Regions from separate parts of the Streptomyces sp. a15 genome, predicted to be linked through region 3. Evidence: riboswitches for the same ligand, from Rfam matches in the RefSeq annotation. Region 3 holds a riboswitch; each other region holds the start of a gene.
The links. A riboswitch is a leader RNA that binds a small molecule or an ion and turns the genes downstream of it on or off. The one in region 3 is predicted to bind ZMP and ZTP.

Region 1 (9,206 bases), on a different contig from region 3:
GGCACGCCCTTGACGTAGGCGGAGATCGGGTCGTCCAGCCGGATGCGCCGGTCGTCGACGAGCTTGAGCAGCGCGGTGACTGTGAAGGTCTTGGTCTCGCTGCCGATCCGCATGAACAGGTCGGTGGACATCGGCTCGCGGGTGACCTTGTCGGCGACACCGGTCGCGCGGACGTAGTTCCCCTTGCCCGGCATCCACAGTCCGACGACGAGACCGGGGATGCCGGCCTCCCGGCGGACGTCCGCGATGGCCCGGTCCAGCCGGGCGGTCAGTTCGGAGCCGAGACCGTCGCGGACGTCCGGCGGGCACTCGTCCTTGTCCTTGACGTACCGGTCGGCGGCCGCGGTGTGGACGGCCGTGGCGGGAGTCGCTGCCATCGGGGCCAGCACGGATGCCGCGAGCAGCGCCGCGGCGAAGAGTCTGCGGGAGGGGGTGCGTCGCATGTCAGGGCGTCTCTTCCTGATCAGGGGCTCGGACGGCTCAGACGGCAAGGTCACCATCCGTCCCACGGCCGGAGGTCTCCTTTCCGTACGGCGTCCAGCGAGTCCACTCGTTCGGAGCCGGTGGCGCGTCGCGGCCCGCCGCAGCGGTGCGGGCGCCCCGTGGGATTACCGTCGGCGGCATGGACGGTGACCGCCGAGGATGGCGCCAGTGCTTGCTCGGCGGCGCGGTGTTTGCCGTGTGCATGGCCGGCACCACGCTGCCGACTCCGCTCTACGGCCTCTACCAGGAGAAGCTCGGCTTCTCCGAACTGACGGTGACCGTCGTGTACGCCGTGTACGCCTTCGGGGTCATCGGCGTGCTGCTACTGGCGGGCAACGCCTCGGACGCCGTGGGCAGGCGTCCGGTGCTGCTGGCCGGCCTCGGGTTCGCGGCGGCGAGCGCCGTCTGCTTCCTCCTCGCCACCGGGCTGGACTGGCTGTACGCGGGCCGGCTGCTGTCGGGGCTGTCCGCCGGCCTGTTCACCGGGGCCGCCACGGTGTACGTGATGGAGCTGGCACCGTACGGCGGCGCCTCCCGGGCCACCTTCGTGGCGACCGCCGCCAACATGGGCGGACTCGGCTGCGGTCCGCTGCTCGCCGGAGTGCTGGCACAGTACGCCGCCCGGCCGCTGTACCTGCCGTTCGTCGTCCACCTCGCGCTGGTGGCCGGCTCGGCCGCCGTCCTGCTGTGGCTGCCGGAGACCGTACGCGAGCGACGCCCGCTGAGTACCGTACGGCCGCGACGGCCCGGCCTGCCTCCGCAGGTACGTGCCGTGTTCGCGCCCGCGGCGACCGCCTCGTTCGTGGGGTTCGCGCTGTTCGGGGTATTCACGTCGGTCAGCCCGGCGTTCCTCGCGCAGTCCCTGGACGTCGACAACCACGCGGTGAGCGGGCTCGTCGTCGCGCTCGCCTTCTTCGCCTCGACCGCAGGGCAACTGGCGGTCGGCCGGGTCGGCGTGGAACGCTCGCTGCCGCTCGGCTGCGCCGGCCTCTTCGCCGGACTGGCCCTGCTCGCCGGCGCCCTGCACTGGGACCTGCTTGCGCTGGTGATCCTGAGCGCGCTCGTCGGCGGTGGGGGTCAGGGGCTGGCCTTCAGAGGGGCGCTGTCGGCGGTGGCCGAGGCGGCTCCCCCGGATCGTCGCGCATCCGTGATCTCGACCCTGTTCGTGGTGGCGTACGCGGGCATCTCGGTGCCGGTGATCGGTGTGGGCGTACTGACGGAATCGATCGGCCTGGAGGGAGCGGGGTTGGTCTTCATCGCGTGCATGACCGTCCTGGTGTCGACCGCGGGCGTGTACCTGCTCAGGCGGTCGGTCCGGGTCACGCCGTCTCGCTCTTGACCTTCGCCAGGAAGGACGACCAGGAGGTCGCGCCGAAGACGAGCACGGGGCCCTGGGGGGCCTTGCTGTCGCGGACGGGGACGAGGTGCGTGTAGCCGTGGGCGACCTCGACGCAGTTGTTGTCTCCCCCGTCGCTGTAGGACGACTTGCGCCATTCAACGGTGGTGAGGTCGAGGGTGTGCTTCATGGTCTGTGCTCCTCCACTACGTCCCTGACGAACGCGAGTGATTCCGGCGGGGACAGCGCCAGGTCCCTGAGCCGATCGTAGGACAGTCGGTGCCGCAGAACCCCCGTCGGATCCTCGGTCAACTGGCCTCCTGCGTTGCCTTCCGTGTAGGCAACGGCGCTTCCGTCCTCCTGCCAGAGCAGCGTCAGTGACGCGCTCATGTGGTGGTGCAGCCCCGCAGCGAAGGGCAATACCTGAAGCGTCACGTTGGGCCACATCGCAGCGGTCTTGAGATGAAGCAGCTGGTCATGCCAGACCTTGGCGTTTGCAGCAGGACGGCGGAACGCGAACTCGTCCACGACGATCCTGACGTTGGGCTCCGGTTTCTGCCGCAGCAAGTACTGCCGTCCGATACGCGCCGCCACCTGTTCCTCAACCAACTCGCCGTCCTCAGGTGTTGTCTGGGCTCCAGACAACACCTCGCGGGCGAACTCCTCGGTCTGTAAAAGGCCCGGGACTCCCAGCGTGAACTTCCACATGATCCGCGCCGTCGCCTCCAGCTCCATGAACCGCTTGTACTGGTCCTTGAACGCATCCAGCCGCGCCGCGTGCCAGTGCCGAACCAGCAGGTCACCGGCCCCGTAGTACCCGTCCAGGTCCTCCATGACGGTCACCTTGGAAAGCCGCTCACCCGTCTCCAAACGGCTGAGGTAGCTCTTGTCGTACCCGGTCTCGTCGGCCAGCTGCCCCAGCGACTTCCCCGCCTTCTCCCGCAGGAATTTCAGCGTCCGGCCCAGTACGGCCCGCCCCGACTCCCGCTGTCCGTCAGCCGATTCGCTCACGTCACCCCTCACCGTTGCCTGGGGCCGCAGACAACACCGACCCCCTTCCGCAGCGTACGTGCGACCAGTGACGATCGAGCCACGAACGGTAATCACCGCTCGTCAAGTCACTGAGAGGAGCACCGACATGAGGGAACGCATCGCGGGCCTCTGCGCATCACTGCTGCTGGCGATCATCCGTGCGCTACTGCCCGCCAGGGGCCGCCACCGAACCGCTCCCACCCAATCGCCCCTCCGGGAAGTGATGTTGGCGCCCCCTCTCGACGCCCAGTCCTTTGAGCAGGACACGCCGCTCGTACGCCCGTACCTCCTCACCGCGGAAGAACGCCACGAGCGCAGACTCCAGCGGCAGCGGCGTCGCGCCCTGTGGCTCGCCGTCCACGGCATCGACGTAGGCCCGCGCCACATCCACGGCATGGAGGTCTCCGCGTGAGCACCTCCGAGCACCCCCGCACCGCCGACGTCCTCCGTCTGCTGCCCTGGAGCACCCCCGAAGGCAACCCCTGCTACCTCAGCACCGACAGCGACCACAGCAGGCTCTCCCAGCTCGCCGACGACCTGGAAGAGGCCCAGATCGACTCGGGCGAACAGGTACTCGCGGGAGCCAGGGCCGTGCTGGCCGACCCCAAGGCCGGCGAGCGAGCCGTGCGCTTCGCGCTCACCAGGGCGGCGGAATGCCTGGCGGACCTCCTCCGTATCGCGGTCAGCCGTGGCGAACGCATCCCCCGGAGGGAACCGTGAACCTCAGTCTCACCGTGTCATCGCCCGCATCCTCCAGCACTCCGCACCCGGCAAGCTCTACCGTGGACGTCCGGTCATCACACGCCGTCCCTGCCGGAGAAGAGAAACCGATCATGGCTCACGAGGTGGATCCCCACTCCTGCGAGAGAACTCCCGAGGCGATCCGAGCCGCTCTGCAGCGGCGACCCGACTGGCTGCAGGGCTTCGAACAGGACTGGCTCAGCGCGGCGGCCGAGTTCGATCAGGCCGCGCTCGACGCCGTGACCGACAAGTGGTTCCCCTTCGCCCTGGCCTGCGCGACGCCCGGCTACCTGGAGGAGGTCGAGCAGACGGTCAAGCGGATGACCGAGGGCGACACCGAGGGCATGGTCTTCCGGGACTCGGACGGCAACGCCTACGACGCCGAGAACCGGCCGATCGACGCGGGCAGGTCGGGGTGAGTGCGTACGCGATCAGATACGTCGACCGCGCGGCTCAGCGAAAGGCCGTGTTGAGCCTGCCCCGACGCGCTTCCTTGGAGGATCTGGAAAAGAGGCTCAGCCTCAATCCGTTCGGTCCGCCCGCGATCAGCAACCGGGACAACAGCTGGTCGGCCGCCTTCCAGGGCGGCTTCATCACCTACGTGGTGTCCAACCGCCACGTCGTCATCAACGTCATCGACCTGGTGGCCGTCTGACCAGGAGAGCTGGGGCCGCTCAGCTGTCCGGCAGCGTTCCTGGCAGGTCGAAGGTCTTCGTGCGGCCCGTCCCCGTGTCGACGCGGGTCACCGTCTTCTCGGTGTAGAAATGCCAGCCCGCCGAGGTGACGGTGATGTCGAGGGAGGCCGCCACGCCCTTGATCCGGGCTCGGTGGAGTTCCTTGCCCGTGGTGGTGTCGAGCTCCATGATCTCCTTGTCGTCGCCCGTCGCCGCCGCGAGGAGGAGCGAGGAGCCGGTTGCCGTCACCGCGTCGCGATGGTTGGCCTCACGTTCGACAGACGGTCCAGCCGAGCCATGCGTACGCATTGGCTGCCGTCTGTGGCTGTAGGGGCTTGGCCGCCCGGCTCCCGAGGGCATCCGGGCCGCCACAGCAGAAGTCGCACGGCACGGACATCGGCTGCGTGGCCCGGATAGAGTGGGGGCGAGCCGTGACTGGCGTGTCGAGATGGGCGTAACCATCGGGGAGCGGCTTCGTCACATGGACGTGTGCCGCGCGCCTGGGCTTCTTGGGAGCAACCTGGGAGGCACCGTCGTGGTTCGGCACTTATACCCCTCACCCTTGGGCATCGGTCGGCCCTTGTTGGTCGGGATCGTCAACATCACTGCCGACTCGTTCTCGGACGGCGGCAGGTTCCTGGCCGCCGAGGATGCGGTGCCGCATGCGCGGCGGCTTTGGTCGGAAGGGGCCGACATCGTCGAGCTGGGCCCTGCGGCCAGCCACCCGGGCGCCCAGCAAGTGACTGCCGCTGAGGAAATGCGGCGGCTGACCGTCGTCATCGACCGGCTGGTCGCCGAGGGTGTGCCGGTGTCGGTCGACTCCTTCCTGCCGGAGACCCAACGCTTCGCAGCGGCTCGTGGGGCCGCGTACGTGAACGACATCCAAGGCTTCCCCGACCCGGCCCGGTACGAAGAACTCGCCGACACCGACTGCCGACTCATCGTCATGCACTCTGTGCAGCGCATGGGACCCGCCACCCAGGTCAAGACCGATCCCGCCGTGGTGTGGGCGGGGATCGAGGAGTTTTTCGCCGAGCGGCTGGCTGCGCTGGAAGCGGCCGGCATCGGCCGGGAACGGCTGGTCATCGATCCAGGGCTGGGCTACTTCCTGGGCACAAGTCCGGAACCGTCGCTGAGAGTCCTGGCACATCTTGAGCAGTTGAAGGCGCGGTTCGACGTGCCGGTCCTGGTTTCCCCCTCCCGGAAGTCGTTTCTTCGGGAGCTCACCGGGAGCAGTCTCTCGGGTATCGGTCCGGCAAGTCTGGCGGCGGAGCTCTACGCGGCCTGCCACGGGGCGGACTACATCCGCACCCACGACGTTGCCGCCGTCCGCGACGCACTCACCGTCTTCAACGCCCTGGACGCGGGCAAGGCAGGTGCGTGATGGAGCAGCGAGAGGCGATCGTCGCCGTGGTGCGGCGAGGCGCGCGGGTGCTCGTCATCCAGCGGGGCCCGCTGGCCCGGCTGCCGGGGTACTGGGCGCCCCTCAGCGGGAAGTTGGAACCCAGTGAGACGCAGGAGGAAGCCGTGGTCCGGGAGGTGCATGAGGAGGTCGGCCTGAGGGTCACACCCGTGGCCAAGGTCTGGGAGTCGCAGACCGAGGACGGCGCCTTCCGCCTGCACTGGTGGACCGCCGAGGCAGAGGAAGACGAGGTCGTGATGCAGCCGGGCGAGGTGAGCGACGTGCGCTGGGTCACGCCGCAAGAGTTCGCCCGGCTTCAGCCCGTCTTTGCGGCCGACCGCGTGTTCTTCGACCGCGTGCTGCCTCAGCTCTGACGCCTCAAGTCGCTGTGTGGGCGGTCGGCAGGAGCCGTCGGCCGCCCACACGCTTCCTGGTGTGTCAGGCCAGGATCTCGTGCAGCCAGGCCCGCTCGGCGCGGCTGGTGGCGCGGGCCATGACGAGCATGCCGCAGCGGCGGCCGGGATACGGACCGGCGCGTTCTACATCTGCTTGGGCCTGCTCGGCGGCGCCGTCAGTTCCCTGTGGACAGCCCTGCCCGCCGCCCCCGTTTTCGGCATCGCTCCGGGATCGGACTGCTCGCCACCGTCTCCACCTCGCTCACCGCTGCCCTCGCAGACGGCGACTGGCGCGAGCCGGCCGATGTCACGTTCTTGGCAACGGCCCTCCGGAATCGCTCTGCTCGACGTCGGCTCCGCCTTCTGGGGCCTGCTCGCCGGGCTGCTCACTTCTTCTCCGCCGGAGACGGCGCCGGCTGGACTGAGGCAACTCCCCGCACCCCGCGCTCACCCGTGCGGGGGCTCTGCATGGCCGGCGCCCGCTCACCGCCGCATCATCAGCGTGTCCTCCGCCCTCCCCTCCAGCACCCCCGGCACAGGCCCCGCCAGTCGCGCATACGTCCCACCCCGGGCCACCAACTCGGCGTGCGTGCCAACCTCCACCAGGCGTCCCTCGTCGACGACCAGGATGCGGTCGGCGTCGGGGGCGAGGCTCAGGTCGTGGGTGATCATGATGGTCGTACCGCCGGACATGAGGCGGCGCAGCGGTCGGACGATCTGGCGGGCCGCTACCGAGTCGAGGCCTGCCGTCGGTTCGTCGAGGACCAGGACGGGGGCGGCGCGGAGCATCGCGCGGGCGATGGTGATGCGCTTGAGTCGGCCGCCGGAGAGGGCTGCCGTGCCGGGGGCGATCCGGGTGTCGTAGCCGTCGGGGAGCGCGGTGATGAAGTCGTGCGCGGCTGCGGAGCCGGCGGCCCGTTCGATGTCCGCGTCGGTCGCGCCCGGGCAGCCTTTACTGGCCGAAGGCCAGCCCCTGTCCCGCCAGTCGAACCCGGATCCCGTCCTTCTCCACCCGCACGTCCCGCAGCCACAGCTCCCCGCGTTCCGGCTCGGGCAGCCGGAAGCCGAGGGAGAGCTGGTCGGCGAGGACCGGGCGGGTGAGCCTGGAGAGGGCGTCGAGGAGCGCCGGGTCGAGGCCGAGGCGGTCGAGTACCTCGGGGTGGGCCAGGGTCAGGTCGAGGAGGTTGACCCGCATGGCCTGGTGGACGAAGTCGCGGGAACCGGTCAGCGCGGCGAGCTTGTCGTCGTTGCGCAGCGCCTCGCGGACGGTCGCGTCCGGCACCCCCATGCGCCGTACGACCGACGGCACCCCCAGCAGCGCCCGCACCTTGCGCGTCTCCCGGGCCAGCCGGCTCACCGACTTCGGCGTCAGATGCAGACCCTCCGAGGCACGAACACCGGGCCGGTACGTCGCCAGGTCCCCCACGTCCAGACGCATACCGCCGATCGTCGTGGCAATGCCCTGGTCGCCTGCGCGCCCGATGCGTACGTCGGCCCGCAGCCGCAGGTCGTGTCCGGCGACCGGCAGCGTGCCGCGCGCCAGGATCCGGTCCCGGCCCTGTCCCGTGAACGTCACCTGGGACGCGCCGAGTTCACGGTTCAGGTCGGCGAAGGAGAGCAGCACGTCGCCGTTCAACTCCGGCACCCGGGCCCCGCGCACGGAGGTCGGCCCGTCGCCGTCGAGGGTGATGTCCCGGGCCGTCGCCGACACCGAGGCCAGCGTGATCCGGTCGGCCGACACGTCCGGAACGGTCACCTTCACCGAGTCCAGGCGCCCGTCGACGAGTTGGGGCAGGAAGGGGAAGCCGTCGATCTTCACCTCGGGTGCCGCGGTCAGTTTCAGGCGGTCCTTGAGGGCGTCCGCCGCCCGGTGCTCGGCGTAGAGCACGGCCCAGCGGTCGGCGAGGGTGAGGAACGCGGCGAGCACCAGCAGGCCCGCCACCGCCTTCAGCGCGAACGGCAGTCCGGCGAAGCGACCGCGCCTACGACGCCGGCCGCCCCGGCGGTGCTGGGGCGGGGACCAGGGTTCGTCCCCGCCCGGCACTTCAGGTACATCAGATACTTCGGATACTTCGGATACTTCAGGCAGGTCTGCGTAGGGATGCGTCGATATGTGGTGGGGGGCGCGCATCGATCCATCCGACCACGCGTGTGCCCCCCACCCGCAACCTCAACCCGAGGTATGCGACTCAGCTCACGATCTACTTGCTAATGCTCTACTGCTCTACTGCACGACCGTGATCCGGTTAGTCACCGGCGGCGCGATCGGGCTGGTCGCCGACGAGTTGGCCGTCAGGTACTGCTCCAGAGCCGCCAGGTCGTCCCCGCCGACCAGGTCGTTCGTGCCCAGGCCCAGCGTCGTGATGCCGTCGCCGCCGCCCGCGAGGAAGCTGTTCGTCGCGACGCGGTAGGTGGCCGCCGGGTCGATGGCCGTGCCGTTCAGCTTGACGGTGTCGGCGAGGACGCGGTCCGCGCCGGTCTTCGTCATGTCGAGCGTGTACGTCAGACCGGTCGACGGCAGCAGGATCTTCGGCGCCGCCGCGTTCGAGCCGCTCACCTGCTCCTTGAGGATCTGGATCAGCTGGGCGCCGGTGAAGTCCTGGAGGTTCACGGTGTTGGAGAACGGCTGCACCGTGAAGCCCTCGGCGTACGTCACCACGCCGTCGCCCTCGGTCCCCTTGGCCGCGTAGGTGAGGCCCGCCCGGACTCCGCCCGGGTTCATCAGCGCGAGGTCCGTCTCCGGGTCGAGCTCCTTGCCGTACGCGAGTTGCGCGTCGGCGATGAGGTCGCCCATCGGGGACTCGGTGCCGGTGCTGGGTATGTCGGCGGTGATGTAGCCGATCGGGCGGTTGCCGATGGGCGCCGCGAGGGTGTTCCACTTGGCGATCAGCTCGGTCATGTCCGTCGCCTTGGGGACGGTCCGGGTGACCACGTGGTTCGCGGACGGCACGGCCGTACGGGCGATGTCACCCGTCCAACGGTCGTACGTCAGCGTGGTGTCCGTGTAGAGGCGGCCGAAGGACGCGGCCGAGGTGACCGTACGCGGCTTGCCCGCCGGGTCGTTGATGGTGCACGCGTACGCGGCGTGGGTGTGGCCGGTGACCAGCGCGTCCACCTGCGGGGTGATGTTCTTGGCGATGTCG
Region 2 (9,206 bases), on a different contig from region 3:
GTCGCGAGCCGAAACCCGCCCGGGACGCCTTCGCCGAGGCCCTCGACCGCGCCGCCCGCGTCGGCCTGCCCTTCGAACACGCCCGTGTCGAGCTCGACTTCGGCTCCTTCCTGCGCCGCACGGGGCCGCCGCACCCCGGCCGTGGAACACCTGCGGGCGGCCCGGGCCCGCTTCGCGGAGCTGGGTGCCGTCCCCTTCCTGCGACACTGCGACCGGGAGCTGACCGCCTGCGGGGCCGCTCCCGACGGTGCCCCCGCCCCCGCGGCTCTCCCGTGGGCGCGGGAACGGCTGACGCCGCAGGAGCACGCCGTGGCCCAACTCGCGGCGACCGGGCTGACCAACCGCCAGATCGCCCGCGAGCTGGTCCTCAGCGCGAAGACCGTCGAGTACCACCTGAGCCATGCCTACGCGAAGCTGGGCATTCGGTCCCGGGTGGAGCTCGTCGCCCGCGTCGGCGCGCCTACGGAAGGATCTGGAACGGCTGGCTGACGGCGATGGTCGCGCCGGGTTTGTCGTTGCCGTACACCACCGATCCGTATGCCTGGGCCAGGTGGCCCCGGTGCTTCTTGAGGTCGGCGCTGCTCAGCACGAACCCGAAACTGGCCGGGAGGTCCACCCAGTTGGTGCCCCTGAAGCGACCCTTCACCTCGCCGGGCTTCGGTGCGTTCGGCACCTGCGCGGGAATGGCGGTGCCGTCGCTGAGGTCGCGCACGACGAGCGTGACGAGGTAGTCCCCGCCGGTGTCGTGCAGTGCCTCCCCGGCCTCGGCCTCCAGCACGACCTCGCCCTCGCTGTTCGGGTTCAGAGTGATGTCCGCGATGGCTCCCTTGAGCCCGCGGCTGAACACCCGGACGATCTGAGCGTCGTTCGGTCCCATGACTACTACCCCCTGTTTGTCCTGGCCGGCTTTCCGGCCGTACAGCTGAACGTTAGGGATCCCGTCAGGGACCTGGCCTCCGGGAAGGACCTGGGGAAATCCCCGGGTTGGCCAGGGGCGGGGGCTGCCGCAGCGAGGTCTCCCGGGGCGGCGTGTCCTGGGCCACCTCCCCGAACCGCGCCAGCGCCAACGCACCGGCCACAGCCACGACAAACCCCAGCACCGCCACCCAGGCCAGCCCTTCCCGCGTACGGTCCCCCAGCCACACCACACCCACCGCCGCCGGCCCGACCGTCTCCCCGATCACCATCGCCGCGGTGGCCGTGGTCACCGAGCCGCGCTGCAAGGCCGAGGTCAGCGACAGGAACGCGGCACCGCCGCCCAGCAGCAGCGCGTACGTCGCCGGATTCGCGAGCAGCCCCGAGGGCGCGAGCGAGTCGATCAGCCGTACGGCCACCTCCACCACCCCGAACCCGAACCCGGCCCCCAGCCCGAGCACCGACGCCCGCGCCCGCTCCGGCAGTCGCCCGCCGCCCAGTCCGAGCAGCAGCACGGCCACGGCGGTGGCGAGCATCGCGTACTTCAGCGCCGACGATCCGCCCCGGTCCCCTTCCGTCCCCGACGCGACCCCGAGCAGCGCCAGCCCGGCACACACGACCCCCACCGCGCCCCGTTCGCTCCCGCTCAGCCGCACGCGCAGCAGCCGCGCCGCGACCACCGCCGTCACCGCGAGACTCGACGCCAGCGCCGCGCCGACCGCGTAGATCGGGACCGACCTCAGCGCGGCGACCTGCAACAGGAACCCCAGCCCGTCCAGCGCCAGCCCGGCCAGGTACCGCCACTGCCGGACCGCCCGCAGCAGCAGCGCCGCCTCGCCGCCCCCGCCGGTGTCCGCCGCCCGCGCCGCCATCGCCTGCAAGACCGTCGCCGTGCCGAAGCAGACCGCGGCACCAAGGGCGCACACCATTCCAAAGAACACAAAGCGACTGTAGGGAAAGGTCATGACGGACGGGCCGCCCGCACGCCTGTTCTTACCGATCTCTAGGCTGTCCGCCGGAACACGCACACCGGGCCGAAGGCCCGACCAACGGGGAGACAAGAACATGGCAGACGCACGCCGACAACTCCGCTCGGGCACGGTCGCACTCGGCGGCGTGGGCCTGCTCGCCGCCGCCCTGACGGCCTGCTCCTCGGACCCGGACAAGCGCTGCGTCGACCGCGACAGCTACACCGCCGGCAAGGGCTACCAGGTCGTCGGCGACAAGAACTGCAAGTCCGTCACCACCGTCGACGGCGCCTACTACTACGGCGGCAAGAAGAAGAGCGGCTGGGTCAAGGGCGGCTCCTTCACCAAGTCCGGCAAGAGGTCGGGCAGTTCGAGCAGTAGCGGCAGCAGCAGTGGCAGTAGCGGCGGCAGCGGCGGCGTCGACCGGGGCGGCTTCGGCAGCGGCGGCAGCGGGGACAGCGGAGGCGTCGGCAAGGGCAGCTCCGGCGGCTGACCGACCCACCCCTCCGGAACCCCGCCCTCAGGAACCCCTCCCATGAAACGCCACACCATCGAGCCCCGCCCCGGCTGGCAGCAGACCGTCGAGGAGCAGGGGCTCATCTACCCGCTCACCCGCTATCCCGACGACTCCCTGCGCCCCTACTGGGACGAGAGCGCCTACTACTCCTTCACCCTCCCCGAGGTCGAGGCCCTGGAGGAGGTCGTCGAGGAACTCCACCGGATGTGCCTGACGGCAGCCGAGCACATCGTCGCCACCGACCGCTTCGCCGACCTCGGCATCACCGACCCCCGCGTGGCCGAGTCGGTCGCCGAGGCCTGGCGCCGCCGCGCCGAACTACCCTCCGTCTACGGCCGTTTCGACCTCCGCCACGACGGCACGGGCCCGGCGAAACTCCTGGAGTACAACGCCGACACCCCCACTTCACTCGTCGAGGCCGCCTCCCCGCAGTGGTTCTGGATGGAGGAGCGCTTCCCCGGCGCCGACCAGTGGAACTCCCTCCACGAACGCCTCGTCGCCGCCTGGAAGAACCAGGCCGCCCTCCTCCCGCCCGGCAGCCCTCTGTACTTCGCCCACTCCTCGGCCGACGAACTCGGCGAGGACCTCATGACGGTCGCCTACCTCAAGGAGACCGCGGACCAGGCCGGCCTCGACACCGACTGGATCTCCATGGAGGAGATCGGCTGGGACCTCCTCTCCGGCCGTTTCGTCGACAACCAACTCCGCTTCATCCGCAGCTGCTTCAAGCTCTATCCCTGGGAATGGCTCACCACCGACCGCTTCGCCGACCACGTCCTCGGCACCCTCGACAACGGCGGCGGCACGGGCAGCACCCTGTGGATCGAACCGGCCTGGAAGATGCTGCTCAGCAACAAGGCCCTGCTGGCGATCCTCTGGGAGCTGTTTCCAGGCCACGCGAACCTCCTCCCCGCCTACCTGGACGGTCCCCGCGAGCTGGCGACGACGACCGGCTACGTCGCCAAGCCTCTGCTCGGCCGGGAGGGCGCAGGAGTGACGGTCCACGAGCCCGGCGCCGACCCGGTACCGGTGGTACGCCAAGAAGCCTGCTGCTACCAGGAATTGGCCCCCCTTCCCGACTTCGACGGCAACCGGGTCGTCCTCGGCGCCTGGGTCGTGGAGAACGAGTCCGCGGGCCTCGGCATCCGCGAGTCCTCCGGCCTGGTCACCGACGAGTACGCCCGCTTCCTGCCGCACGTGATCCTCTGAGAAACCCCTGCAGTCCGCGGAATCCCTACAGCCCCAGTACCGCACGCAGCTGGGCCAGCCCCCAGTCCAGATCCTCCTCTCCGATCACGAGGGGCGGCGCGATCCGGATCGTCGCCCCGTGCGTGTCCTTCACCAGCACCCCCAGGTCCATCAGCCTCTCGGAGACCTCCCGTCCCGTGCCGTACGACGGCTCGATGTCGACGCCCGCCCACAGCCCACGCCCGCGCACTCCCGTCAGCCGCCCCGTCCCGGCCAGCGCTCCCAACTCCCGGTGCAGCCGCTCGCCGAGCTCCGCCGCCCGCGCCTGGTACTCGCCTGTCCGCAGCATCGCGATCACCTCCAGCGCCACCGCACAGGCCAGCGGATTCCCGCCGAACGTCGACCCGTGCTCCCCGGCCCGGAACACCCCGAGCACCGCCGCGCTCGACACCACCGCCGATACCGGCACGATCCCGCCGCCGAGCGCCTTCCCCAGCACATACACGTCCGGCACCACGCCCTCGTGCTCGCACGCGAACGTCCGCCCCGTCCGCCCCAGCCCCGACTGGATCTCGTCCGCCACGAACAGCACGTTCCGCTCCCGCGTCAGCTCCCGCACCCCCGGCAGATAACCGGCCGGCGGCACCAGCACCCCCGCCTCGCCCTGGATCGGCTCCAGCAACACCGCCACCGTGTTCTCGGTCAGTGCGGAGCGCATCGCCGTCAGATCCCCGTACGGCACGATCTCGAAGCCCGGCGTGTACGGCCCGAAGTCCGCCCGCGCCTCCGGGTCCGTGGAGAAGCTGATGACCGTCGTCGTACGCCCGTGGAAGTTGTTGCCGGCGACCACGATCTTCGCCATCTCCGACGGCACGCCCTTGACCCGGTACCCCCACTTCCGGGCCGTCTTCACCGCCGTCTCCACCGCCTCGGCACCGGTGTTCATCGGCAGCACCATCTCCATACCGCACAGCTCGGCGAGTTCCTCGCAGAACGCGGCGAACCGGTCGTGATGGAACGCCCGCGACGTCAGCGTCACCCGCTCCAACTGCGCCTTCGCCGCCTCGACGAGCCGCCGGTTGCAGTGCCCGAAGTTGAGCGCCGAGTAACCGGCCAGCAGATCCAGATACCGGCGCCCCTCCACGTCCGTCATCCAGGCACCGTCCGCGGTGGCGATCACCACCGGCAGCGGGTGGTAGGTGTGCGCACTGTGGGCTTCGGCCGCGGCGACGAGCCCCTCCATAGCGTTCACGCGATCTCCCTGAGGTGGCGGTGGCCTCCTTCCTATCGTCGCTCGGATGGTGGACGCGGGACCTGGGCGACGCGGCGTGCCCGGTAGGCTGACCGGCGGGCCGTGACTGGCGCGCTGGGATGGGATGAACCATCGGGGAGCGGCCCCTGGACTGTGTCCAGCACCGAGTGCCGTGCGCCTGGGCCGTACCGTGAACGCTGAAACACGACGTCCGGAGGTCCCCATGCCAGCCGAACCCCTCTCCCACGAGTCCACCGCCTTCCGTGCCGCCCTCGACGTGATCCGCGCCGTCGAGCCGCGCGTGGCCGACGCCATCGGCCAGGAGGTCGCCGACCAGCGCGAGATGCTCAAGCTGATCGCCTCCGAGAACTACGCCTCCCCGGCCACCCTCCTCGCGATGGGCAACTGGTTCAGCGACAAGTACGCCGAGGGCACCATCGGCCGCCGCTTCTACGCCGGCTGTCGCAACGTCGACACCGTCGAGTCCCTCGCCGCCGAGCACGCGCGCGAGCTCTTCGGCGCCCGCCACGCCTACGTCCAGCCGCACTCCGGCATCGACGCCAACCTCGTCGCCTTCTGGTCGGTCCTCGCCCAGCGCGTCGAGGTCCCCGCCCTGGAGAAGGCCGGCGTCCGCCAGGTCAACGACCTCTCCGAGGCCGACTGGGCCGAGCTCCGCCAGGCCTTCGGCAACCAGCGCATGCTCGGCATGTCCCTGGACGCCGGCGGCCACCTCACCCACGGCTTCCGCCCGAACATCTCCGGCAAGATGTTCGACCAGCGCTCCTACGGCACCGACCCCACCACCGGTCTCCTCGACTACGAGGCCCTGCGTGCCACGGCCCGCGAGTTCAAGCCGCTGATCATCGTGGCCGGCTACTCCGCCTACCCCCGTCTCGTGAACTTCCGGATCATGCGCGAGATCGCCGACGAGGTCGGCGCCACGCTCATGGTGGACATGGCCCACTTCGCCGGTCTCGTCGCCGGCAAGGTCCTCACCGGCGACTTCGACCCGGTCCCGCACGCCCAGATCGTCACCACCACCACCCACAAGTCGCTGCGCGGCCCGCGCGGCGGCATGGTCCTGTGCGACGACTCCCTCAAGGACCAGGTCGACCGCGGCTGCCCGATGGTCCTCGGCGGCCCGCTCCCGCACGTCATGGCCGCCAAGGCCGTCGCCCTCGCCGAGGCCCGCCGGCCCTCCTTCCAGGACTACGCCCAGCGCATCGTCGACAACTCCCGCGCGCTGGCCGAAGGCCTGATGCGCCGGGGCGCGACCCTGGTGACCGGCGGCACGGACAACCACCTCAACCTGATCGACGTCGCCTCCTCCTACGGCCTCACCGGCCGCCAGGCCGAGGCCGCCCTGCTCGACTCGGGCATCGTCACCAACCGCAACTCCATCCCCTCCGACCCCAACGGAGCCTGGTACACCTCCGGTATTCGCATCGGCACCCCCGCCCTGACCACGCGGGGTCTCGGCACCGCCGAGATGGACGAGGTCGCGGCCCTCATCGACCGCGTCCTCACCTCCACCGAGCCCGGCACCACCGGCAAGGGCGCCCCCTCCAAGGCCCAGCACGTCCTCGACCCGAAGATCGCGGACGAGGTCGCCCACCGAGCCACCGACCTCGTGGCCGGTTTCCCGCTGTACCCGGAGATCGACCTGGGCTGACGCCCGGCCCGCATCAGAGATCGATCAGCTCCTGTCGTGGTTCCTCCCGCGGCGGTCCGGTTCCCGGCCGGGCCGCCGCGCGGCGTATCAGCAGCGTGCCGCCGACCCCGGCCGCTAACCCGGCCGCGAGGCCCGGTATCGCCCACCAGGCGCCGCTCGCCGCCGACCCGGGCCCGCCGCCCGGCACGCCGGCATCGCCCAGACTCTCGGCCGCCGCCCTCTCGTCGGGCTCGCCGAGCAACTCGGCCCAGCTCATCCGCTCGAAGACCGAGCGCGGAGCCCGATGCCAGCGGATGTCGTCGTCATCCACGTCCGGCGCGGCATCCGAGCGCACCCATGGCGTGCCGTCCTCGGCCACGAACAACTGGTCCTGCCGCTCCATCGCCACGTCACCACCCGGCGCCGCGTCTGTCTGCGGCCAGCCCCCGATCCCCGTCAGCCCCCACACCACGGTGATCCGCACCGGTGGATACCGGCCCTCGTCCCACGCCTGAGACACCCGCTCCGTCCCCGCGTACATCGGCTCCAGCAGTTGCCAGAGGCGGGCGAAGTCCGGCTCGCCCGAGCGCACCGCCGTCGTCCGGCCCGTACCGCCCGCGACGACCACCGCCACATTCGGGGCGTCCCGGCCCGGCCCGTGGGGGACCGCGTCCGCGGCCGCCATCCCGCACAGGGCGGCGGCCACCGACATCGGCACGAAGACTGCGAGCCGCATGCCCGCACGTCTGCACTGGGCTGTCACGTGCACGCCTGCACGTTCGCAGGTGGCCCTCGCCCCCATGCCCGCACGTCTGCACCGGGCCGTCACCCGCGTGCCCGCGCCGACGTCCTGGACCGCCATCCGTGCCCTCGCCGGTGTGCCGGCCCTCATCCTGGCCCTCATCCTGGCCCTCATCCGTGCCCCCCTCATCCGTGCCCCCCTCACCCGTGCCCTCGCGCGTGTACTCCGGGTCCTCACCCGCGCCCCCGCCCGCGTCCGCCACGCCATCATCCGTAGCCCCGCGCGTTTGGTCCCGATCGCCATCCGTCCCCCTCCACGTCGCTCATGGCAGCCGTCGCCCCTGCGGCCGTCTCACACGTCCCGCAATTCCTGCCGCGGCCCCGGCTCCCGTCGCGGTCGGTCCCACGGCCTCCACCGCATCCGCGTGGCGGAGGGCCGCAGCACCAGCGCCAGGGCGGCTCCGGCAGCCGCGCCGGGCAGCACCCACCACCAGTCGGTGCCATCGCCTGGCCGTGCTTGCGCAGTCGGCGCGACAGCCGCGTCGGTCGCTGCGTCCGTGGTGCCGGCGTCGGCGTCGGCGCCCGTGCCGGTCTCGCCGCCGACGCCGGACTCGCCCGTCTCCCAAGGTGCCGGGAAGATCCCGGAGCGGCCCTCGTCCGACGTCTTGCCCATCACCCCAAGGTCCTTGAGCAGCGCACGCAGTTGGCCGGGGCGCTGGGCGCGGTGCCATTGGCCGTTCACCGTTTCCGGGAGGTTCGCGGCCGTGTGTATCCAGACGTCGTCGCCGTCCGCCAGCGGGAAGACCCGGTCGAGGCGCCAGGGCGACACGTCGTGCACCATCCACGTGACGTTGATCTGCCGGGCGGCCGTCAGATTGGCCTCCGGCGGCTTGTCGCGGACGCCGGTGCCGGGGGCGCCCAGCAGCTGTTCCAGTTCTCCGTACTCCTCGTCGGAGTAGTACAGCGCCGCTGTCTCCGTGCTCTGCGGCGAGACCACGAGCACGCTCGTCGGTCCGCCCGCCGACGCGGAGGAAGCCCCCCACAGCATCAGCGCCGACGTCATCACCAACACTCCTGCCAGCGCCGTCAGTTCACGACACCGGCCGCTCCACCCGACCCCGAGCCTGCGCATCCGAACCCCCATACAAAGCCAGACGATCCCCGGGCGGCCCGTCCGCGAGCCGCTTGTCACTTCTGGTACACCGCCCGACCCGCCGGGGTTCCCACCCCGCGCGCACTATTTCGGGGACTCCTCCGGTGCCCCGTCGAGGGACTTCGCGATCTCCACCGCCCGCCCCTTCGACGCGACCCCCTCCAGCCGCAGCGTCACGTCCGTACCGCCGGAGCCGTGCATCCACAGCAGCGTCGGCCCGGCGGTCCGCTCCTCGCGGGTGTAGCGGGAGCCGTGTGCGTCCACCAGCCAGAAGCTGAGCAGGTGCGGCCGGGGGAACCACAGGGCCGTGTTGCTCGGCGTGCCGACGTCCGCGGGATCCGTGCTCAGCGAGATCCACACGGGCTGCTCGGACACGCTCTTGGCGAAGCCGATGTCCAGGCCGGCCCGGTACTGGTCCAGCCGGACCGTGCGCCCCTGCTCGCGCCAGCACAGGCTGACCAGGAACCGACCCTGCGGCTCGTCGGTCACCGACACCGCGTCCGGCGCGCCCAGTGCCGGCGGAACCAGCGGCTCGAAGCCGGCCTCGTGCTCCGCCCCCGCGAGCGACAGCGACCCCTCGCAGCCGGGCACCTCGGCGCTGGTCGAGGGCGCCGCCGACGGGTCGTACCGCACCTCGACCCCGCCGAAGTCGAACCAGTCGAGGACCGCGGCCCGCACCGGGGGCGTGAGCGCGAGGACCGTCAGCAGGCCGCACAGCGCAGCGGTCAGCGACCGCCACCGCGCCCGCGTCCAGTACCGGGCCGCACGCAGTCGCTCACCGGCCGCCGTCGGCTCGGCCACCGGGGCCGGGATGTGCTCGG
Region 3 (9,206 bases):
CGTGCTCGGCGCGCTGCGTGCGCTCGCCGAGCCCGAGGACCGGGGCGGCTTCGACGCGTTCGCCGAGGAGTGCCGGCAGACGCTGGCCACACTGCGGCTGCACGCGGCGACGCGGACGCGGGTGGCCGGGCTGCTGACCGCCCGGCACGGCGCCGACCCGGCACGCTGGACCGGCCTGACCGCCGGCCTGGCCTACGACACACTCGCCGCCCGGCTCGACCACCCCGTCTACCCGACGGCACGCGGACGTGCGGGGCTCACCGATGCCCAACTGCGCGCGTACGCACCCGAGTTCCATCCCCGGTTCGCGCTGCGCTGGCTCGCCGTGCCCCGGGACGCGGTCACTCTGACGGGGGCGCTTCCGGAGGTCTGGCCGTCGCCGACGGTGCTCGGTCTGCCCGAGCGGCAGAGCACCCATGTGACGTTACCGGTCCACCCGTTGACGCTCGGTGCCCCGCTGGACGAGGCGCTGCGGACCACCGGCCTCGCGGACAGTGCCGTGCTCGTCGACCGGCCCCACCTCGATGTCGTTCCGACGCTGTCGATGCGTACCGTGGCAACGGTCGCGGATCCGGCCCTGCATCTCAAACTGCCCCTGGCCACCGCCACGTTGGGCCTGCGCAACAAACGGTCCGTCAAGCCCGGGACGCTCGTGGACGGTGCGGTGGGGCAGCGGTGCTGGAGGCGGTGATCGCCCGTGAACCCCGTTTCCGGGACACCATCCTGCACGCCGACGAGACGACGTACGCACACGCCGGGCACGAGCTGCTCGCCGTCCTGTGCCGCCGGTACCCGGCCGGGCTCGACGACTCGGTGGTCGTACCGATGGCGGCTCCTCGCCGAGGCCCCCGACGGACGGCCGGTGGTCGATCACCTCGCCGACCGCTTCCACGACGGGGACCCCCTCGCTCTCCTCGACGCCTGTCTGACGCTGCTGTTCGACTGGCAGACGACCCTGTTCGGGTACGGGATCGCGCTGGAGTCGCATCAGCAGAACATCTCGCTGGTGCTGCGACCGGGCAGTGTGCGGCTGCTGTTCAAGGACAACGACGGTCCCCGGGTCAACACCGAGCGGCTGGACGCCGTACTCCCCGGGCCGTGGGGCTTCGACGACGTGCGGACCCTCGGCCGGGGCTACGGGCCGGTCGCGGACCTCTTCGCCACCATCACCGTCCATCTGTGCGCGGGCGCCTACGCGTTCGGGCTCGCCCGGCGGGGTCGCGCCCCGCTGACCGCGCTGCTGGGGCTGGTGCGGGAGCGGCTGACGGAGGCGGTCGACAGACTCGCGGCAGAGGCAGGGGAGGCCGGGGCGGTGTTGCGCGCCCGCGTGCTGGACGCGCCGACGCTGCCGGTGAAGGCGATGGTCACGGCCGGGACACTGCTGTCCAAGGAGCGGTCGGGCGCCACCGACATCAACAAGCACTACACCACCGGCCCCAACTACCTGCTGAACGCCCGGGATTCGGCATGAGCGCCGAGGCCCTGCACCTGCCACGGTCCTCGTTCGGCCGGCGCCGGGTGCACGCGGTGGCGGGCTGCTGCTTCGCGGCGTCCTTCGCGGCGTCCTTCGCGGCGCTGGGGACGCCGCCGTATCTCACCGAGATCCTCCCCGGGTTGGGTGACCGGAACGCTCGCTGGGCGGGAGTGCTCTACGTCGTCCCGACCGTGTTCGGCGCGCCGGCCGCGCCGCTGTGGGGGCGGCTGGCGGACCGCTACGGCCGCAAACGGCTGCTGCTGGGTGCCGGGCTCACCCTCGGACTGGTCTGCCTCCAGGTACTGGCCGCCGACTGCGCCCGGGGCCGCGCACCCGGCGGGCTGTTCGGCTCGCTGGAGTTCTTCTCCAAGGCCGGCGCGGTCGCCGCCGGCGTGGCCGCGGCGGTGGGCAGTGCCCGCTTCGGTCCGGCCGCACCCGTACTGACCGGCGGTGCCGCTGCCGCCGTCACCTTCCCCCCGCTGAAGTTCCGCACCCGCTGGAGCCGTTGATGCCCTCGCTGACCCACTCGCCCGCGAGCTCCCCGAAGCTCTCGACCTCGCTCGAGCCCGGGCGGACGCCCGTCGCTCCCGCCGCACTGCCCACCGCCGACGAGGCGGTGGCCCACACGCTCCTCAACTGTCTGCTGCGCGAGGTGTCCGGCCCCGAACGCCAGTCCGTCGTGACCGACGGCCGGCTGCTGCTGCGGCTGCCGCGCCGCGGTGTCCTGCTGCGCGTCGCCCTGCGCCGCACCTCGCTGCTGGGCGCACACCGGTTCACCGGCCCGGTGAGCGAGCAGCGCGAGGGCGGCTGGGCGGAGATGGACTGGCGACGCCTGGCCGAGTACACCCACGACGAGCTGTGGCTGCGCACCGGCGTGCGCAACGAGGAGTTCCTGGAGCAGATCGCCTCCAGCCACTCGGCGATCACGACCGCCCTGACCGCCGTACGGACCGACCGAGCCCCGGACGACCGGCTGTCGGCCTACCTCGCCTCCGAGCAGTCGCTGCTGTTCGGGCACCGCTTCCACCCCACGCCCAAGGCCCGCACCGGCGACCCGCGCGCGTGGGCCGCGTACGCCCCGGAGGCGGGCGCCGCCTTCCCGCTGCGCCACCTCGCGGTCCGCAGCCACCTGATCGCCGAGGAGTACGCCGACCCCGCGGCCGTCGCCCCCTTGGACCGGCAGCGCGAGGACGTCCCGGACGGCTACCGGCTGCTGCCCGCCCACCCCTGGCAGTACGAGACACTCGGCGAGCACCCCGCGCTGCGCGCCGCCCTGGCGGCCGGTGACATCCTCGACCTCGGACCCGGCGGACAGCCTTTCGCCGCCACCGCCTCCGTGCGCACCCTGTACGACGGCGAGACGTTCCTGAAGTTCAGCCTCAACGTGCGGATCACCAACTGCCTGCGCAAGAACAGCAGTTACGAGCTGTCCGGCGCGGTCGCCCTCACCCGCGCCCTGGCCCCGGCACTCGCCGACCTCGCCGAGCGTTTCCCCGGCAGCGCCGTGCTCCGCGAGCCCGCCTACCGCTCGCTCGCCCTCCCGGGCCCCGACGGGACACCGGACCGCGCGCTGTTGGAGGGCTTCGGCGTCATCGTCCGCGAAGGCCTGCCGCGCCGGCTCGCGCCCGGCACCACTCCCCTGCTGGCAGCCGCGGTCGCCGACGAGTACCCGACCGGCGCCGCCCACATCTCCCGCCTCCTCGACGGCGCGGACGAGCGGCGGGCCCTGGACTGGTGGTCGGCGTACCTCGGCCTCCTCCTCCCACCGGTCCTGGCCGCCTACTTCGACCACGGACTGGTCCTGGAGCCGCACCTCCAGAACGTCCTCATCTGCGTCGACGGCGACGGCATGCCCGCCCAGGTCCTCTTCCGCGACCTGGAGGGCGCCAAGCTGGTCCCCGAGCACCACGCGGACACGCTCGCCGCGCTGCCGCCCGAGGTCGCGGGTCCGATGACGTACGACGCACAGCGCGGCTGGGACCGGGTGGTGTACTGCCTGCTGGTCAACCATGCCGCCGAGCTGCTCGCCGCCCTCGCCGACCTGCACCCGCGGGCCGAGGCCGCGCTGTGGGGCCGGATGCGGGACACCCTGCGGGCGTACGCCGACCGGAGCGGCTGTCCGCCGCGCCTGGCCGCCCTGCTCGCCGGGGTGCCGCTGCCCGCCAAGGCCAACCTGCTCACCCGCTGGGAGCGCAAGGCCGACCGCGCGGCCGGATACGTCCGGCTGCCGTCCCCTCTCGCCGAGGGCATCCTGCGCGACACGACCGGGAGCACCCGATGACCGATCCGACGCCCGCGGTCCGCGACCGCATCCTGTCCCTTCCCTCCACTGAACTCCCCGCCTACCTCTACGACTTGGCGGCACTGCGCACCCACGCCGCGGCCGTGCGGGCCGCGCTCCCGGAGCGGGTCGAGCTGTACTACGCCGCGAAGGCCAACCCCGAGCCGGAGATCCTCGGGGCGCTCGGCCCGTACGTCGACGGCTACGAGGTCTCCTCGGGCGGCGAACTCGCCCACGTCGCCGGGGCGGTACCGGGTCGGCCGCTCGCCTTCGGGGGTCCCGGCAAGACGCCGGACGAGGTGACGGCCGCGCTGGAGCGGGGAGTCGAACGCTTCCACGTGGAGAGCACCTACGAGCTGCGCATGCTGGCCGAGTTGGCGCGGCGCGTCGCTCCGGGGCGACGGGTGCCGGTGCTGCCCCGCGTCAACCTGCCGGTCGCCGACGGCTCGTTGGCGGGCAGCTCGCTGGCGATGGGCGGCAGGCCCACACCCTTCGGTATGGACCCCGCCCAGGCTCTCGAAGCCGTCCGCGCGCTCGCCGACGGCACCTACCCGCAGCTCGAACTGCGGGGCATCCACGCCCACTTGGCGAGCGGCCTGGAGGCAGCCGAGCAGCTGGCCGTGGCCGAGTCCGTCGTCTCGTGGGCGACGGACCTCGGTGTGCCGCTCGCCGAGGTGAACGTCGGCGGCGGCATGACCGTCGACTACACCCGTCCGGAGCTCCGCTTCGACTGGGCCGCGTACGGCAAGGGCCTCGCCCGGCTGAGCGAGGCGCACCCCGGACTCACCCTGCGCATCGAGCCGGGGCGAGCCCTGACGGCGTACTGCGGCTGGTACGCCACGGAGGTACTGGACGTGAAGGGCAGTCACGGCGAGGAGTTCGCCGTCGTCCGGGGCGGCACCCACCATCTGCGCACCCCGGCGACGAAGGGGCACGACCAGCCGTGTTCCGTACTGCCGGTGGACGCCTGGCCGCATCCCTGGCCGCGATCCGAGTCCGTGGGCGACCGGTTCACCCTGGCCGGACAGCTGTGCACACCGAAGGACGTGCTGGCCCGACGCGTGCCCGCGCCCGGGCTGAAGGCCGGTGACCGGGTGGCGTTCTCGCTGACAGGTGCCTACGCGTGGAACATCTCCCACCACGACTTCCTGATGCACCCCCGGCCCGGCTTCCACTTCCTGGACCCCGCCCCCGCGTGCTGAGACTCCGACACGCGTCGAGGGCCGCCCGGAAGGATCCGGACGGCCCTCGGGCAACAGGCGAGAACGGTCAGCCCCGGACAGCGGGCAGCAGCCCGGTGACGGGGGCGACGAGGTCGGTGACCTGGTGCAGCTGGTTCAGGTCGTTGACCCGGTTGAGCCCGGCCAGCTGCGCCGAGATCCGCGGAATCTCGCCCCGGTGCTCCGCGGGGATGTCGCTCACGACGAGCGAGTCGAGCGTGGCGATGGGGTTCAGCTGACCGGTACCACGGAGCAGCCGCGTCGGCCGCGTTCGCGAGCGGAGCGGCGAGGCCGGTGACCCCGACGGCGAGACCCACGGCGGCGACGATACGTCGTGTTGAGATCATGCCCTCAGCAACGCCGAGGGAGCCCTGCCGGACACGGGCGGCCGCCGCCGCTCACCCGTGAGGCGCAGCGCGCGGACTGCGCTTGCCGAGCCCGCCGGGGCGGAGGAGCCTCGAAGGGAGAGGCCCCTCGCGGCCCGCTCCTCGCCGGGCCGCGGCCTTTTGAAGGAGGTCACATCATGGGCAGTGCGGCACGCTCCGGCTTCGACGCCGAAACCCTGCGTCGGGCCATCGAAGGACACACTGCGGCGAATCTTCTGTCGCTCTACGCGGACGACGCGGAGATACGCGTCGTGGACCGCAACACCCAGCCCAGCCACCCCAAGGTCCTGCACGGCCGGGACGAGATCGGCGAGATGCTCGAGGACGTGTACAGCCGCGACATCAAGGCGCACAAGCTTGAGCAGTGCGTCGTCCAGGAAGACCGCGTCGCCTTCACCGAGAGCTGCGAGTACTCCGACGGGGTGCGCGTGTTCTCCGAGTCGATGGTGTCGCTGCGGGACGGGAAGATCGCCGACCAGACCATGGTCCAGGCCTGGGACGAGTAGCCGAAGCAGGAGGTTAGGCTGTCGGCGGGCCGTGACTGGCGCTGAGGTGGAGCACCACCGGGGAGCGGCCCGCCGTAAACGAATGCCGTGCGCCTGGGCGATCCCGTCGACTCAGCTCAGGAGTGGATCATGTCTCAGGCCCGGCTCATGGACGGCACCGCGCTCGCCCGGCGCACCCTGGAGGACACCGCCAAGCGGGCGGCCGACCTCACGGAACGTACGGGAGAGGCTCCTTGCCTGGCGACCGTCCTTGTGGGTGAGGACCCCGCGTCCGTCACCTACGTCCGGATGAAGCAGAACCGCTGCCGCAAGGCCGGCATCGAGTCGCGGCACGTGGCGCTGCCCGCCGCCACGACCACCGAGGAACTGGTCGGCACCCTGCGGACCCTGTCCGAGGACGCCGGTGTGCACGGCATCCTGCTCCAGCATCCGGTGGGCGCCCACATCGACGAGCGGGCCGCGTTCGAGGCCATCGCGCCCGAGAAGGACGTCGACGGCGTCACCTTCTCCTCCTTCGCCACGATGAGCTTCGGCCTGCCGGGCTTCGTGTCCTGCACGCCGGGCGGGATCATGCGGCTCCTCGACGAGTACGACGTCGACCCGGCCGGCAAGCGGGCCGTGGTCGTGGGCCGCAGCGCGATCCTCGGCAAACCGGTCGGCATGCTGCTGCTCGCCCGGGACGCGACCGTCACCTACTGCCACTCCCGCACCCGGGACCTGTCCGCGGCCGTCCGCGAGGCGGACATCGTGGTCGCCGCCGTGGGCCGGCCGCGGCTGATCCGGGGCCAGGACATCAAGCCCGGCGCCGTGGTGGTCGACGCCGGGTACAACGCCGGGAACGTCGGTGACGTCGACTTCGACTCCGCCGTGGAACGGGCCTCTCTGATCACGCCGGTGCCGGGCGGTGTCGGTCCGATGACGATCGCCACGCTGCTGGAGCAGACCGTGGACGCGGCCACCCGGCAACTCGGGGTGTGATCAGCGCATCCAGGCGCTGTACTCCATGACGTCGCCGGTCCTGAGGCCCCACTCGGGCTCGGCGACGGTGGCGGTGCTCTCCAGCCCCAGGACGGCGCCCGTGGCCGGGTCCATGATCAGCATCCGGCGGGCGCCGGAACCGTCGTACACATACGCCTGACCACGCCGGCCGAGGCGGTCGGTCACCTGACCGACCGGCCGCAGCCCCTCGGCGTCCGCGAGGAGCCGGGCCAGCGCCGCGTTCTCGCGGGCGCCAAGGGTCCAGTGACCGAGCAACACGCCGACGGAGTCGAGCAGTTGGGGCGTGCTGAGCGGCGTATCGCTATACCCCGCCTCCTGCAGATAGGCGCGCAGCCGCGTCGGGTCGTGCGGCGGCGCCGACTCGGGTGGCGCGTCGCTCCAGCTCGGCCCGAAGGTCTGTCTGCTGATGACGTGCCCGTCCGCCACCAGGCGGGGCTCGCCGTCCTCGTCGGACAGGACCGGCCGGCCGGGATGCCTCGGGTCGGTCGCCACGACCAGTTCCGTGTGCGTGTCGTCGGCCTTCCAGCGCACGATCCGCTCCTCGGCGAACGTGACCGGGGGCTTGTCCTCCGCCATTCCCATGCTCCACGTCAGGACGTGCGTGCCCTTGCGCAGCCCGGGCGAACCGTCGGCCGCGTCCTGCCCGGCACGCTCGGCCAGCAGCTGGAGGGGTACGAGGGCGGAGTCGGCCCGCACGACCAGCGGGCGGGGAGCCGCGACCGCGGGGGGTGTGTTCGGGCCGCCGAGTACGAGGGTCAGCGCGAGGGCGGCCACGACGGCGGTGGCGACCAGGCCCCAGGCCAGCCGGGCGCGGCTGCGGGAGCCGGGGGTCTGCCCGTGCAGGAGCCGGTTCAGCTGCCGCTCGGCGTGATGGTCCAGGGGCCCGTCGCCGAAGTGGGGGGCGTCGACCGGGACCGGGTTGGCGCGGCGCAGGAGTTCCAGTTCGTCAGCCATGGCCGTGCTCCTTCGACGGGTTGGACGGGTGTGCGCCGGCGGCGAGCGCGGGGTGGAGACGGTCGATCTCGGCTCTCAGCCGGCGGCGGGCCCGGTGCAGCCGCATCGACGCGGCCCGTCGTCCGCAGCCGAGGGCGACGGCCACCTCGTCGATGCCGAGTTCCTCCCAGGCCGTCAGGCGCAGTACCTCCTGGTCGGCCGGGGAGAGCCGGGCGAGCGCGTCGTGCACCCAGCCGCCCGGTGTCTCGGCGTCGGGGCCTGCCGCGAGGTGCCGCCCGTGCACGGTGTCGTCGTTGCCGAGCCGGTCGACGAGCCGGCGGCGGCGTCCGTGGCCGCGTACCGCGTTGGCCAGGCAGTTGCGTGCCACGCCGTACAGCCAGGGCAGGGGGGACGCCGGAAGGTCGGCCCGGCGGCGCCAGGCGACCGTGAACACGTCCGCCACCACTTCCTCCACCTCGCTGGTACGCCCGTCCAACCGCCGCGCGACGTAGCGGCTGACCGCCCAGTAGTGCTCGCGATAGGCAGCGGCGAAGTCCTCGTCGTTGCTCATGTTCCGTTCGTGTCCGGCACCTTCGTGATCGTCACACCCGTCTTGGGTGACGCTCGTCGCTCCCGTCCCGGGGGCGAGCGCGGCCGTCAAGTTGTCTTGCTCGGACACAGGCCCGTCTCTTCAGCCCGACCGGGGCGCCGCTGGCAAGGAGTTGGCCATGGACGCGCAGGACACGGCCAAGAGACTGCGGGCGATCAGCGACGAGTTGTCGGACCGTTTCTACGAGCGGGCCGACGTGGTGCGGACTCTGGTGGTGACGCTGCTGGCCGGACAGCACTCGCTGGTCCTCGGCCCGCCCGGAACGGCGAAGTCCGAGTTGGCCCGGGAGCTCACGGGCCGGGTCGAGGGGGCGTCGTACTGGGAGATCCTCCTGTCCAAGTTCACCGCGCCGACCAGGATGTTCGGTCCCGTCGACGTCGCCGCGCTGGCCCGGGGCGAGTACCGCCAGGTCTACGAAGGCCGCGCCACGACCGCGCATGTCGCGTTCATCGACGAGATCTTCAAGTGCTCCACGGCGGCGCTGAACGAGACGCTGGGCTTCCTCAACGAGCGGATCTATCACCCCGAGAGCGGCGGCGAGCCGATCCGCTGCCCTCCGATCGGGGCCATCACGGCGAGCAACGAGCTGCCGAGCGGCGAGGACACGGCCGCGATCTACGATGGCCTGGCCGTTGCAGTCCCACTACGTGTACCCGGCCGCGGGCAGGCCCGCGGCGACGAACGCGTCGACCTGCTGCTTGATCACGTTGTAGTCGATCTTCGCGGCGAAGCTGTTCCAGGAGGCCCAGCCCATCGGGGCGGTGGGCACCGGTATCTGACGGGCCGTCGCCGCGAGC

Region 1: it holds a riboswitch for ZMP and ZTP, as region 3 does, so the genes downstream of both, folP (dihydropteroate synthase) here and AC5P09_RS25825 (bifunctional 5,10-methylenetetrahydrofolate dehydrogenase/5,10-methenyltetrahydrofolate cyclohydrolase) in region 3, are expected to answer to the same signal.
Region 2: it holds a riboswitch for ZMP and ZTP, as region 3 does, so the genes downstream of both, AC5P09_RS02305 (glycine hydroxymethyltransferase) here and AC5P09_RS25825 (bifunctional 5,10-methylenetetrahydrofolate dehydrogenase/5,10-methenyltetrahydrofolate cyclohydrolase) in region 3, are expected to answer to the same signal.

Annotation. Positions count from the first base shown of each region.
Region 1 is NZ_JBWLKM010000055.1:976-10,181, forward strand. Features, by position in the region: gene AC5P09_RS36325 (serine hydrolase domain-containing protein) at 1-443, opposite strand, end outside; gene AC5P09_RS36330 (MFS transporter) at 623-1,822, shown strand; gene AC5P09_RS36335 (DUF397 domain-containing protein) at 1,803-2,009, opposite strand; gene AC5P09_RS36340 (helix-turn-helix domain-containing protein) at 2,006-2,830, opposite strand; gene AC5P09_RS36345 (hypothetical protein) at 2,958-3,263, shown strand; gene AC5P09_RS36350 (hypothetical protein) at 3,260-3,571, shown strand; gene AC5P09_RS36355 (DUF6247 family protein) at 3,685-4,011, shown strand; gene AC5P09_RS36360 (hypothetical protein) at 4,086-4,247, shown strand; gene AC5P09_RS36365 (hypothetical protein) at 4,267-4,515, opposite strand; ZMP/ZTP riboswitch at 4,688-4,779, shown strand; gene folP (dihydropteroate synthase) at 4,835-5,650, shown strand; gene AC5P09_RS36375 (NUDIX domain-containing protein) at 5,650-6,042, shown strand; partial or broken gene AC5P09_RS36380 (ATP-binding cassette domain-containing protein) at 6,547-7,014, opposite strand; gene AC5P09_RS36385 (LmeA family phospholipid-binding protein) at 7,016-8,194, opposite strand; gene AC5P09_RS36390 (bifunctional metallophosphatase/5'-nucleotidase) at 8,288-9,206, opposite strand, start outside.
Region 2 is NZ_JBWLKM010000001.1:487,894-497,099, reverse strand. Features, by position in the region: gene AC5P09_RS02330 (response regulator transcription factor) at 85-489, shown strand; gene AC5P09_RS02325 (DMT family protein) at 942-1,844, opposite strand; gene AC5P09_RS02320 (hypothetical protein) at 1,981-2,376, shown strand; gene AC5P09_RS02315 (glutathionylspermidine synthase family protein) at 2,419-3,609, shown strand; gene rocD (ornithine--oxo-acid transaminase) at 3,635-4,831, opposite strand; ZMP/ZTP riboswitch at 4,933-5,031, shown strand; gene AC5P09_RS02305 (glycine hydroxymethyltransferase) at 5,064-6,512, shown strand; gene AC5P09_RS02300 (hypothetical protein) at 6,526-7,227, opposite strand; gene AC5P09_RS02295 (hypothetical protein) at 7,585-8,295, opposite strand; gene AC5P09_RS02290 (hypothetical protein) at 8,470-9,206, opposite strand, start outside.
Region 3 is NZ_JBWLKM010000027.1:1,642-10,847, reverse strand. Features, by position in the region: partial or broken gene AC5P09_RS25855 (IucA/IucC family protein) at 1-1,450, shown strand, start outside; gene AC5P09_RS25850 (hypothetical protein) at 1,468-1,983, shown strand; gene AC5P09_RS25845 (IucA/IucC family protein) at 1,983-3,755, shown strand; gene AC5P09_RS25840 (type III PLP-dependent enzyme) at 3,752-4,957, shown strand; partial or broken gene AC5P09_RS25835 (hypothetical protein) at 5,025-5,322, opposite strand; gene AC5P09_RS25830 (nuclear transport factor 2 family protein) at 5,499-5,867, shown strand; ZMP/ZTP riboswitch at 5,889-5,973, shown strand; gene AC5P09_RS25825 (bifunctional 5,10-methylenetetrahydrofolate dehydrogenase/5,10-methenyltetrahydrofolate cyclohydrolase) at 5,997-6,845, shown strand; gene AC5P09_RS25820 (CU044_5270 family protein) at 6,846-7,820, opposite strand; gene AC5P09_RS25815 (RNA polymerase sigma factor) at 7,813-8,370, opposite strand; gene AC5P09_RS25810 (AAA family ATPase) at 8,528-9,206, shown strand, end outside.